Regions from separate parts of the Fusibacter fontis genome, predicted to be linked through region 2. Evidence: a T-box and tRNA genes for the amino acid it is inferred to sense, from the RefSeq annotation. Region 2 holds a T-box; the other regions hold tRNA genes.
The links. The T-box of region 2 lies ahead of leuS (leucine--tRNA ligase). A T-box ahead of a tRNA ligase gene usually reads a tRNA of that ligase, here a tRNA-Leu.
Positions count from the first base shown of each region.

Region 1: it has a tRNA-Leu gene. The T-box ahead of leuS (leucine--tRNA ligase) is inferred to sense a tRNA for this amino acid. The anticodon was not compared.
Region 3: it has a tRNA-Leu gene. The T-box ahead of leuS (leucine--tRNA ligase) is inferred to sense a tRNA for this amino acid. The anticodon was not compared.

Region 1 covers NZ_AP042445.1:330,456-333,708, reverse strand. The annotation lists tRNA gene ACZ41W_RS01365 (tRNA-Phe) at 1-48, opposite strand, end outside; tRNA gene ACZ41W_RS01360 (tRNA-Ile) at 77-153, opposite strand; tRNA gene ACZ41W_RS01355 (tRNA-Pro) at 163-239, opposite strand; tRNA gene ACZ41W_RS01350 (tRNA-Trp) at 266-341, opposite strand; tRNA gene ACZ41W_RS01345 (tRNA-Ile) at 349-425, opposite strand; tRNA gene ACZ41W_RS01340 (tRNA-Ser) at 440-531, opposite strand; tRNA gene ACZ41W_RS01335 (tRNA-Ser) at 542-630, opposite strand; tRNA gene ACZ41W_RS01330 (tRNA-Lys) at 648-723, opposite strand; tRNA gene ACZ41W_RS01325 (tRNA-Gln) at 732-806, opposite strand; tRNA gene ACZ41W_RS01320 (tRNA-Gly) at 815-888, opposite strand; tRNA gene ACZ41W_RS01315 (tRNA-Tyr) at 1,014-1,098, opposite strand; tRNA gene ACZ41W_RS01310 (tRNA-Thr) at 1,109-1,184, opposite strand; tRNA gene ACZ41W_RS01305 (tRNA-Asp) at 1,190-1,266, opposite strand; tRNA gene ACZ41W_RS01300 (tRNA-Val) at 1,362-1,437, opposite strand; tRNA gene ACZ41W_RS01295 (tRNA-Glu) at 1,556-1,630, opposite strand; tRNA gene ACZ41W_RS01290 (tRNA-Met) at 1,644-1,718, opposite strand; tRNA gene ACZ41W_RS01285 (tRNA-Leu) at 1,735-1,821, opposite strand; tRNA gene ACZ41W_RS01280 (tRNA-Asn) at 1,832-1,906, opposite strand; rRNA gene rrf (5S ribosomal RNA) at 2,023-2,139, opposite strand; rRNA gene ACZ41W_RS01270 (23S ribosomal RNA) at 2,323-3,253, opposite strand, start outside.
Region 2 covers NZ_AP042445.1:3,281,335-3,284,587, reverse strand. The annotation lists gene leuS (leucine--tRNA ligase) at 1-1,441, opposite strand, end outside; T-box leader at 1,478-1,703, opposite strand; gene ACZ41W_RS14880 (YkuS family protein) at 1,788-2,105, opposite strand; gene ACZ41W_RS14875 (endonuclease MutS2) at 2,170-3,253, opposite strand, start outside.
Region 3 covers NZ_AP042445.1:1,812,579-1,815,831, forward strand. The annotation lists gene ACZ41W_RS08130 (chorismate mutase) at 1-510, opposite strand, end outside; tRNA gene ACZ41W_RS08135 (tRNA-Phe) at 703-778, opposite strand; tRNA gene ACZ41W_RS08140 (tRNA-Ile) at 808-884, opposite strand; tRNA gene ACZ41W_RS08145 (tRNA-Ser) at 895-983, opposite strand; tRNA gene ACZ41W_RS08150 (tRNA-Arg) at 987-1,063, opposite strand; tRNA gene ACZ41W_RS08155 (tRNA-Gly) at 1,073-1,147, opposite strand; tRNA gene ACZ41W_RS08160 (tRNA-Tyr) at 1,164-1,248, opposite strand; tRNA gene ACZ41W_RS08165 (tRNA-Thr) at 1,259-1,334, opposite strand; tRNA gene ACZ41W_RS08170 (tRNA-Asp) at 1,340-1,416, opposite strand; tRNA gene ACZ41W_RS08175 (tRNA-Val) at 1,511-1,586, opposite strand; tRNA gene ACZ41W_RS08180 (tRNA-Glu) at 1,705-1,779, opposite strand; tRNA gene ACZ41W_RS08185 (tRNA-Met) at 1,790-1,866, opposite strand; tRNA gene ACZ41W_RS08190 (tRNA-Met) at 1,877-1,951, opposite strand; tRNA gene ACZ41W_RS08195 (tRNA-Leu) at 1,968-2,054, opposite strand; tRNA gene ACZ41W_RS08200 (tRNA-Asn) at 2,065-2,139, opposite strand; rRNA gene rrf (5S ribosomal RNA) at 2,256-2,372, opposite strand; rRNA gene ACZ41W_RS08210 (23S ribosomal RNA) at 2,556-3,253, opposite strand, start outside.

The DNA of each region.
Region 1 (3,253 bases), 390 kb from region 2:
GACACGGGGATTTTCAGTCCCCTGCTCTACCGACTGAGCTATCTGGGCAAATAAGAAGTTACCTTCTTAGTAATCATGGTGGGCATAAGTGGACTCGAACCACCGACCTCACGCTTATCAGGCGTGCGCTCTAACCAGCTGAGCTATACGCCCATGATTTAATGGTCGGGGTGGCAGGATTTGAACCCGCGGCCCTCTGGTCCCAAACCAGATGCGCTACCAAACTGCGCTACACCCCGATAAAAAATATTAAATTGAAAAGAAATGGCAGGGGTGACAGGCTTCGAACCCACGACACGCGGTTTTGGAGACCGCTGCTCTACCAGCTGAGCTACACCCCTATATATTTGGTGGGCCATCAGGGACTCGAACCCCGGACCATCCGGTTATGAGCCGGGTGCTCTAACCAACTGAGCTAATGGCCCAATACATTTAAAATTGGCGGAGAAGGAGGGATTTGAACCCTCGCGCCCCTTGTCGAGACCTACTCCCTTAGCAGGGGAGCCTCTTCAGCCACTTGAGTACTTCTCCAATTTTAAAATGGCGGAGAGGGTGGGATTCGAACCCACGTGGGCTTGCACCCTAACGGTTTTCAAGACCGCCCCGTTATGACCGCTTCGGTACCTCTCCAAATTTGTTAATTAAAATGGTGATCCATCCGCGATTCGAACGCGGGACACCCTGATTAAAAGTCAGGTGCTCTACCGACTGAGCTAATGGACCATGAAAATTGGCTGGGGATACAGGATTTGAACCTGTGAATGACGGAGTCAAAGTCCGTTGCCTTACCGCTTGGCGAATCCCCAATGAAAATTGGAGCGGGTGAAGAGAATCGAACTCTCACAACCAGCTTGGAAGGCTGGGGCTCTACCATTGAGCTACACCCGCACGATACTGGAAAGAAATTCTTATCAACTCAAGCCTTATTCCACACAAGTATCAACAGCTTTTTTACTCTATTCACAAATTGTGTAACACCAGTTGAATGATTCATAACAAATCATATAATTAAATGGTGGAGGGAGAAGGATTCGAACCTTCGAAATCGTCGATAACGGATTTACAGTCCGCCCCCTTTGGCCACTCGGGAACCCCTCCAGTCATAAAATGGAGCCGGTGATGGGACTCGAACCCGCGACCTACTGATTACAAGTCAGTTGCTCTACCAATTGAGCTACACCGGCATAAATGGCGATCCAGAAGGGACTCGAACCCTCGACCTCTAGCGTGACAGGCTAGCGTTCTAACCAACTGAACTACTGGACCGCAATAATGATTACTCGCACATCATTTGATGTACAAATTCCCTTCTAGCAACTAAGTTGCATACGTCGGGCAGTTTTGAAATACAAAACTGAAAATGGTGGAAGTTATAGGGATCGAACCTATGACCCTCTGCTTGTAAGGCAGATGCTCTCCCAGCTGAGCTAAACTTCCATGTGAAAAAAACTTTCGTTTTCTTCAAATTGTCAACGGAACATTGACTGTTTTACTTCGTTAGTCTCCTAAAATTCTTCGAATTTAACGTCGACTGTTTTACTTCGTAAAACATAAATGGTGACCCCTAGGGGAATCGAACCCCTGTTACCGCCGTGAAAGGGCGGTGTCTTGACCGCTTGACCAAGGGGCCATGCAAAATAACATGGTTGCGGAGGCAGGATTCGAACCTACGGCCTTTGGGTTATGAGCCCAACGAGCTGCCACTGCTCCACTCCGCGATAATAAATATAAAATTGGTGCCGAGGACCGGAATCGAACCGGTACGGTGTCGCCACCGCAGGATTTTAAGTCCTGTGCGTCTGCCAGTTCCGCCACCACGGCACGTTTAAAATGGCTCCAAGGGAGGGATTCGAACCCTCAGCCTATCGGTTAACAGCCGAGTGCTCCACCGTTGAGCTACCTTGGAATACTTTTAAAAGCATTGCATATTCTTTGGTGTAACAATCACTTATAAACATCACATTTCGCTTTGCTCCATGATTGTTGAGCTACCTTGGAATACTTTTTAGTTCTTAAAGAACAAACTAGCGACGTTCTACTCTCCCAGGCAGCTACCCGCCAAGTACCATCGACGCTGGAGGACTTTACTTCTGTGTTCGGTATGGGAACAGGTGTTTCCCCTCCGCCATCATCACTAGATATGAAATTGTTTACAATTTCAGCCGTAGGTCGGTTTGCGAAGCAAATTGACTAGGCACGTAGTAAAATTTGCCGTAGGTCGGTTTTTCGTATAAAAACTGACTAGGCACAAGGTTATTATACCCTAGGTCATCAGACCCTGAAAATCACATATAGAGGTTCATTCAAAAGTGTTTGGATCGTTAGGTCAAGTCCTCGATCTATTAGTACCTGTCAGCTGAATGCATTACTGCACTTACACCTCAGGCCTATTACCACATTATCTTCATGGGATCTTACTCCATTTCTGGATGGGAAATCTCATCTTGAGGGGGGCTTCGCGCTTAGATGCCTTCAGCGCTTATCCCGTCCGAACTTAGCTACTCAGCTGTGCCATTGGCATGACAACTGATCCACCAGCGGTTCGTCCATCCCGGTCCTCTCGTACTAAGGACAGCTCCTCTCAAATTTCCTACGCCCACAGCAGATAGGGACCGAACTGTCTCACGACGTTCTGAACCCAGCTCGCGTGCCTCTTTAATGGGCGAACAGCCCAACCCTTGGGACCTACTTCAGCCCCAGGATGAGACGAGCCGACATCGAGGTGCCAAACCTCCCCGTCGATGTGGACTCTTGGGGGAGATAAGCCTGTTATCCCCGGGGTAGCTTTTATCCGTTGAGCGATGGCCCTTCCATGCGGTGCCACCGGATCACTAAGCTCTACTTTCGTACCTGCTCGAAATGTCTCTCTCGCAGTCAAGCTCCCTTTTGCCTTTACACTCTTCGCGCGATTTCCAACCGCGCTGAGGGAACCTTTAGGCGCCTCCGTTACTCTTTAGGAGGCGACCGCCCCAGTCAAACTGCCCACCTGACATTGTCCTAAACCAGGGTAACTGGTCATAGTTAGAATAACGTTATATCAAGAGTGGTATCCCAACGGCGACTCCGCTAAGACTAGCGTCCTAACTTCTCAGTCTCCCACCTATCCTGTACATGATATACCATTATCCAGTGCCAAGCTGCAGTAAAGCTCCACGGGGTCTTTCCGTCTAGCTGCGGGTAACCGGCATCTTTACCGGTACTACAATTTCACCGAGTCTATTGTTGAGACAGCGTCCAAATCGTTACGCCTTTC
Region 2 (3,253 bases):
GACATGTCGTGCTGATCCAATCTGTCATAGCCGCTAGTGGTGATTCGCCATTATCTGTTGGTTCATAACTTTCTACTTCTGGTAATGTTAATGGCAATTCTGATTCAGGTAACGTCACCCAACCACATGTTGGGCAGCTTACGAGTGGAATTGGTTCTCCCCAATAACGTTGTCTTGAAAATACCCAGTCTCTCAATTTGAAGTTGACTTTTCTCGTACCGATTCCTTGATCTTCTAAGAATTTCGCTATAGTTTCTTTTGCTTCAGCGACTCTCAATCCGTTGATAACTGGTGAATTCACCAATACGCCATCTTCAGTATCTGTAAAGGCTTCTAACTCAACATTTCCACCAGCAACAACTTCTCGAATTGGCAAATTAAATGCTTTTGCAAATTCCCAGTCTCTTGTATCATGACCAGGAACAGCCATGATCGCACCGGTTCCATAACTCATTAAAACATAATCTGAAACAAACACTGGAATTTCCTCTTTTGAAGCAGGATTGATTACTTTTAAACCTTGGATCATTACACCCGTTTTTTCTTTATTCATTTCTGTTCTTTCAAAGTCAGATTTTAACTTAGCTGAATTGCGGTACTCAAGTAGTTCAGCGTAATTTTCAATCAAATCTTTTCTTTCCTCAATCATAGGGTGTTCTGGACTTACAACCATGTAAGTCACGCCGTAAATGGTATCAGGCCGTGTGGTAAATACGCGAAGCTTATCTCCAGCAGTAGTTGAAAAATCAACTTCCATTCCGATGGATTTTCCAATCCAGTTCTTCTGTTGTGCTTTAACGCGTTCAATATAATCAAGATCATCTAAATCACTAATTAAACGATCCGCATATTCTGTAATTTTAAGCATCCATTGTGATTTTGCACGTTTGACAACTTGACCACCACAACGTTCACATGCGCCACCAACAACTTCTTCATTTGCAAGACCTACCTTACATGAAGTACACCAGTTGATATCCATTTCTTTTTTATAAGCCAATCCATTTTCAAAAAGTTTGATAAAAATCCATTGTGTCCACTTAAAATAATGGGGGTCTGTCGTATTAATCTCTCTTGACCAATCAAACGACATCCCTAGACTTTTAAGTTGTTCTTTAAATCGCTTGACGTTGTTTTCAGTGACAATTGCTGGATGGATTTTGTTTTTAATCGCAAAATTTTCAGTTGGTAAACCAAATGCATCCCAACCCATGGTATATAAAACATTATATCCTTCTAATCTTCTCTTTCTTGCAACGATATCAAGCGCTGTATAAGGTCTTGGATGACCTACATGCAATCCTTGTCCTGATGGATATGGAAACTCCACTAGTGGAAAATACTTTGGCTTTGAATAATCATTACTCGCTTTAAAAGCTTCTTTGTCATCCCATATTTCTTGCCATTTTTTTTCTATGACTTTGTGTTCGTACTCTCTCATACTCTATCCCCTTTCAAAAAATAAAAGGACCCTTCGTTTAGAGACGAAGGGCCCGCGTTACCACTCTATTTGATTGCGACTGCAATCCACTCAATGCTGTAACGGCGCAAACCGGCTGAAGCTCATGTCGTCATCTCTCAATGAAATAACACTTACATCAACAGCTCCAAGATGAGTTCAAGTCATTCAATCTCCGCTTTTCACCAACCAGCGGTTCTCTATGCATTGTATCTACTCTACTACTTCTTTTCATAGCTATTTTATTATCATTGAGAGTATTATAATACAGCAAATGGCGTTTTTCAAGAAATGTTTTCAAATTGACTATAGATGTTCTCAAAACAACTTATAACTTTGTATTTTTCACTTCTTCTTTCCATCTATCAAATGATGAATTCATATCCAGTTTATCTTTATTGCCATATTTTTCAACGTACTCTATGATTTTATTTTCATCTAGTCTTGAGGCATCTAACAAAACCATTTGATTTAAACCTTCGCCCATGAAAGTAACTGGATCCATTTCTTCATATTCTTCATCAATTCCATTGAGAATGGTGATTCCGATATTTTCACCGCCATTTCGAAATGGTACGACTTCAAATCCTTTTGATTGTAATGCGTTTTCTAAATTTTCCATTCCTGTTTGGATTGCAATTTTCATAAGTCCATCCTCCTTTTGATTCTTGTAATAATCAAACTAGAATAATATATTTTTCTAAACTTATTTATTGATTACCCCTTTTTTCTAAAATAACACCTCTTTTACCTTTATTCACCGCTTTTTGTACTTTTCGATCTGTTTTAGTTTCCATCACAATACTCAAGTCATAATCTTCAGGATATAAATCCTTAGAATCAATGTATGGAGCGACGCGCTTAACATTGACTTTCACTCGATTTCCCATGATTAAGAGTGTCATTTCACCTTTTTTATTCTCCGTTTCACAAACAGTCCCTTGTCTTTTCATGGTTTTGACATATACAACATCTCCCACTTTATATTGACTTTTAGGAGCAGGTGCATACTTCGATTTCGACAGCTCCGAAGACATGGATACGAGTTCCTGAGTGGTTTGCTTTATGGATTCTGACGCTTCATTTACAAGCTGCAAACTGTCAGCAAGCTGCAAATTGTCAGCAAGCTGCACTTCGTCAGCAAGCTGCATACCGTCAGCAAGCTGCACACTGTCAGCAAGCTGCATACCGTCACTATCGGCACCTTCCACCATAAGATTAGGCTGCATTTGTCCTTTGTTCGCCACTTCATAGGCACGTTTAACGAGCGTTTCTGGCAAACCAATTCGACTTGCAATATTAATTGCATTGCTATTACCACTCGTTCCCACTTCTAATTGATAGAGGGGTTTGAGTGTTTTCAAGTCAAAGCCCATACTTCCATTGATAAAATCTGGATGTTCTGTGGCAAATCGCTTAATTTCATTGTAATGTGTCGATGTCAATGTGAATCCTAATTTTGCATTCATTGCTTCAAGTACTGCAATGCCAATTCCTGTACCTTCTGAAGGGTCAGTACCTGAACCGATCTCGTCAAAAATAGATAACGAATTTTCAGTGGATTCCTCTAGAATCTGTATAATGTTGGTAATATGTGATGAAAACGTACTTAAATTTTGCTGAAGGCTTTGTCCATCGCCAATATCGCATAGTATTTTGTCTAAAATTGGGAGCGTTGTGCCTCTTTCACATGGGATGTGTAGCCCTGCTTGTGTCATCAAACAAAGGAGCGCGATTGTTTTCATGGTGACGGTTTTTCCACCTGTATTTGGCCCTGTAATCACTAAATTACGC
Region 3 (3,253 bases), 1.5 Mb from region 2:
ATCATCCAAAGACAGAGTATCTGAGTCATTTATTGTATCTAGGTTCGTTACTAAATCAATAAAATTATTTTCGTTTATACTTGCAAAAAAAGAATTCACTCTTTCGCGATTTTTCATATATATTGCTTGCTCTCTACTACTATCACTCACTGTCATTTCATGAATCTTTTTATACATACCCACTTGATCCGTTACTATAAATCTTTTAATAATATTTTCAATAAGTATTTGATCGATGCGGTCAATTTCAAATCTATAAGTCTGCATATTTTGAACCTGGCTGAGATTAGAATTCTCAAAATTTAAACGACCACTTTTATTATTTGAATCCCCTTCATTTTGATCTAACGCATCCGTATGATGGTTTGTCATACCTACTTGATATTCAACCTGATTACTTATATTGTGGTTGTTCATATCGTGCTTGTTCATATCGTGGTTGTTTGTGCCTTGATTGTTATTACCTTGACTGGTTCGTAATTTCGATTGGCTTTTCTTTTCTTTACTCATAAACTGCTCCCTATTTATCCAATGAATGTGCAATTAATTCTTTTTTCAACTATTCCATTTAGTTATTGTTCAATTAATAATTTTATTTTCTCTAATTTTTTACTTTTTTACAATTTGTTAGATTGATTACTATCATTATATCAAAAAAATAAAAGACCAACGACTAAGAATTCTTAATCATTGATCTTAATATGGTGCCCAGAGGCGGAATCGAACCACCGACACGGGGATTTTCAGTCCCCTGCTCTACCGACTGAGCTATCTGGGCATGTGAGAGTTATACTCTCATAATTAATGTGGTGGGCATAAGTGGACTCGAACCACCGACCTCACGCTTATCAGGCGTGCGCTCTAACCAGCTGAGCTATACGCCCACATTAGAATTGGCGGAGAGGGTGGGATTCGAACCCACGTGGGCTTGCACCCTAACGGTTTTCAAGACCGCCCCGTTATGACCGCTTCGGTACCTCTCCATATGGCGCGTCCGTAGGGACTCGAACCCCAAACCCCCGCCTTAGAAGGGCGGTGCTCTATCCAGTTGAGCTACGAACGCTTATAAAATTGGAGCGGAAGACGAGATTCGAACTCGCGACCCTCGCCTTGGCAAGGCGATGCTCTACCACTGAGCCACTTCCGCAAAATGATTAATTAAATGGTGGAGGGAGAAGGATTCGAACCTTCGAAATCGTCGATAACGGATTTACAGTCCGCCCCCTTTGGCCACTCGGGAACCCCTCCAGTCATAAAATGGAGCCGGTGATGGGACTCGAACCCGCGACCTACTGATTACAAGTCAGTTGCTCTACCAATTGAGCTACACCGGCATAAATGGCGATCCAGAAGGGACTCGAACCCTCGACCTCTAGCGTGACAGGCTAGCGTTCTAACCAACTGAACTACTGGACCGCAATAATGATTACTCGTACATTATTGATGTACAAGTTCCCTCCTAGCAACCAAGTTGCATACGTCGGGCAGTTTTGAAATACAAAACTGAAAATGGTGGAAGTTATAGGGATCGAACCTATGACCCTCTGCTTGTAAGGCAGATGCTCTCCCAGCTGAGCTAAACTTCCATGTGAAAAAAACTCTCGTTTTCTTCAAATTGTCAACGGAACATTGACTGTTTTACTTCGTTAGTCTCCTAAAATTCTTCGAATTTAACGTCGACTGTTATACTTCGTAAAACATAAATGGTGACCCCTAGGGGAATCGAACCCCTGTTACCGCCGTGAAAGGGCGGTGTCTTGACCGCTTGACCAAGGGGCCATGATTAAAATGGTAGCGGCGGGCGGATTCGAACCACCGACCTTCCGGGTATGAACCGGACGCTCTAGCCAACTAAGCTACGCCGCCATAATAAACATGGTTGCGGAGGCAGGATTCGAACCTACGGCCTTTGGGTTATGAGCCCAACGAGCTGCCACTGCTCCACTCCGCGATAATAAATATAAAATTGGTGCCGAGGACCGGAATCGAACCGGTACGGTGTCGCCACCGCAGGATTTTAAGTCCTGTGCGTCTGCCAGTTCCGCCACCACGGCACGTTTAAAATGGCTCCAAGGGAGGGATTCGAACCCTCAGCCTATCGGTTAACAGCCGAGTGCTCCACCGTTGAGCTACCTTGGAATACTTTTAAAAGCATTTCATATTCTTCGGTGTAACAATCACTTATAAACATCACATTTCGCTTTGCTCCATGATTGTTGAGCTACCTTGGAATACTTTTTAGTTCTTAAAGAACAAACTAGCGACGTTCTACTCTCCCAGGCAGCTACCCGCCAAGTACCATCGACGCTGGAGGACTTTACTTCTGTGTTCGGTATGGGAACAGGTGTTTCCCCTCCGCCATCATCACTAGATATGAAATTGTTTACAATTTCAGCCGTAGGTCGGTTTGCGAAGCAAATTGACTAGGCACGTAGTAAAATTTGCCGTAGGTCGGTTTTTCGTAGAAAAACTGACTAGGCACAAGGTTATTATACCCTAGGTCATCAGACCCTGAAAATCACATATAGAGGTTCATTCAAAAGTGTTTGGATCGTTAGGTCAAGTCCTCGATCTATTAGTACCTGTCAGCTGAATGCATTACTGCACTTACACCTCAGGCCTATTACCACATTATCTTCATGGGATCTTACTCCATTTCTGGATGGGAAATCTCATCTTGAGGGGGGCTTCGCGCTTAGATGCCTTCAGCGCTTATCCCGTCCGAACTTAGCTACTCAGCTGTGCCATTGGCATGACAACTGATCCACCAGCGGTTCGTCCATCCCGGTCCTCTCGTACTAAGGACAGCTCCTCTCAAATTTCCTACGCCCACAGCAGATAGGGACCGAACTGTCTCACGACGTTCTGAACCCAGCTCGCGTGCCTCTTTAATGGGCGAACAGCCCAACCCTTGGGACCTACTTCAGCCCCAGGATGAGACGAGCCGACATCGAGGTGCCAAACCTCCCCGTCGATGTGGACTCTTGGGGGAGATAAGCCTGTTATCCCCGGGGTAGCTTTTATCCGTTGAGCGATGGCCCTTCCATGCGGTGCCACCGGATCACTAAGCTCTACTTTCGTACCTGCTCGAAATGTCTCTCTCGCAGTCAAGCTCCCTTTTGCCTTTACACTCTTCGCGCGATTTCCAACCGCGCTGAGGGAACCTTTAGGCGCCTCCGTTACTCTTTAGGAGGCGACCGCCCCAGTCAAACTGCCCACCTGACATTGTCCTAAACCAGGGTAACTGGTCATA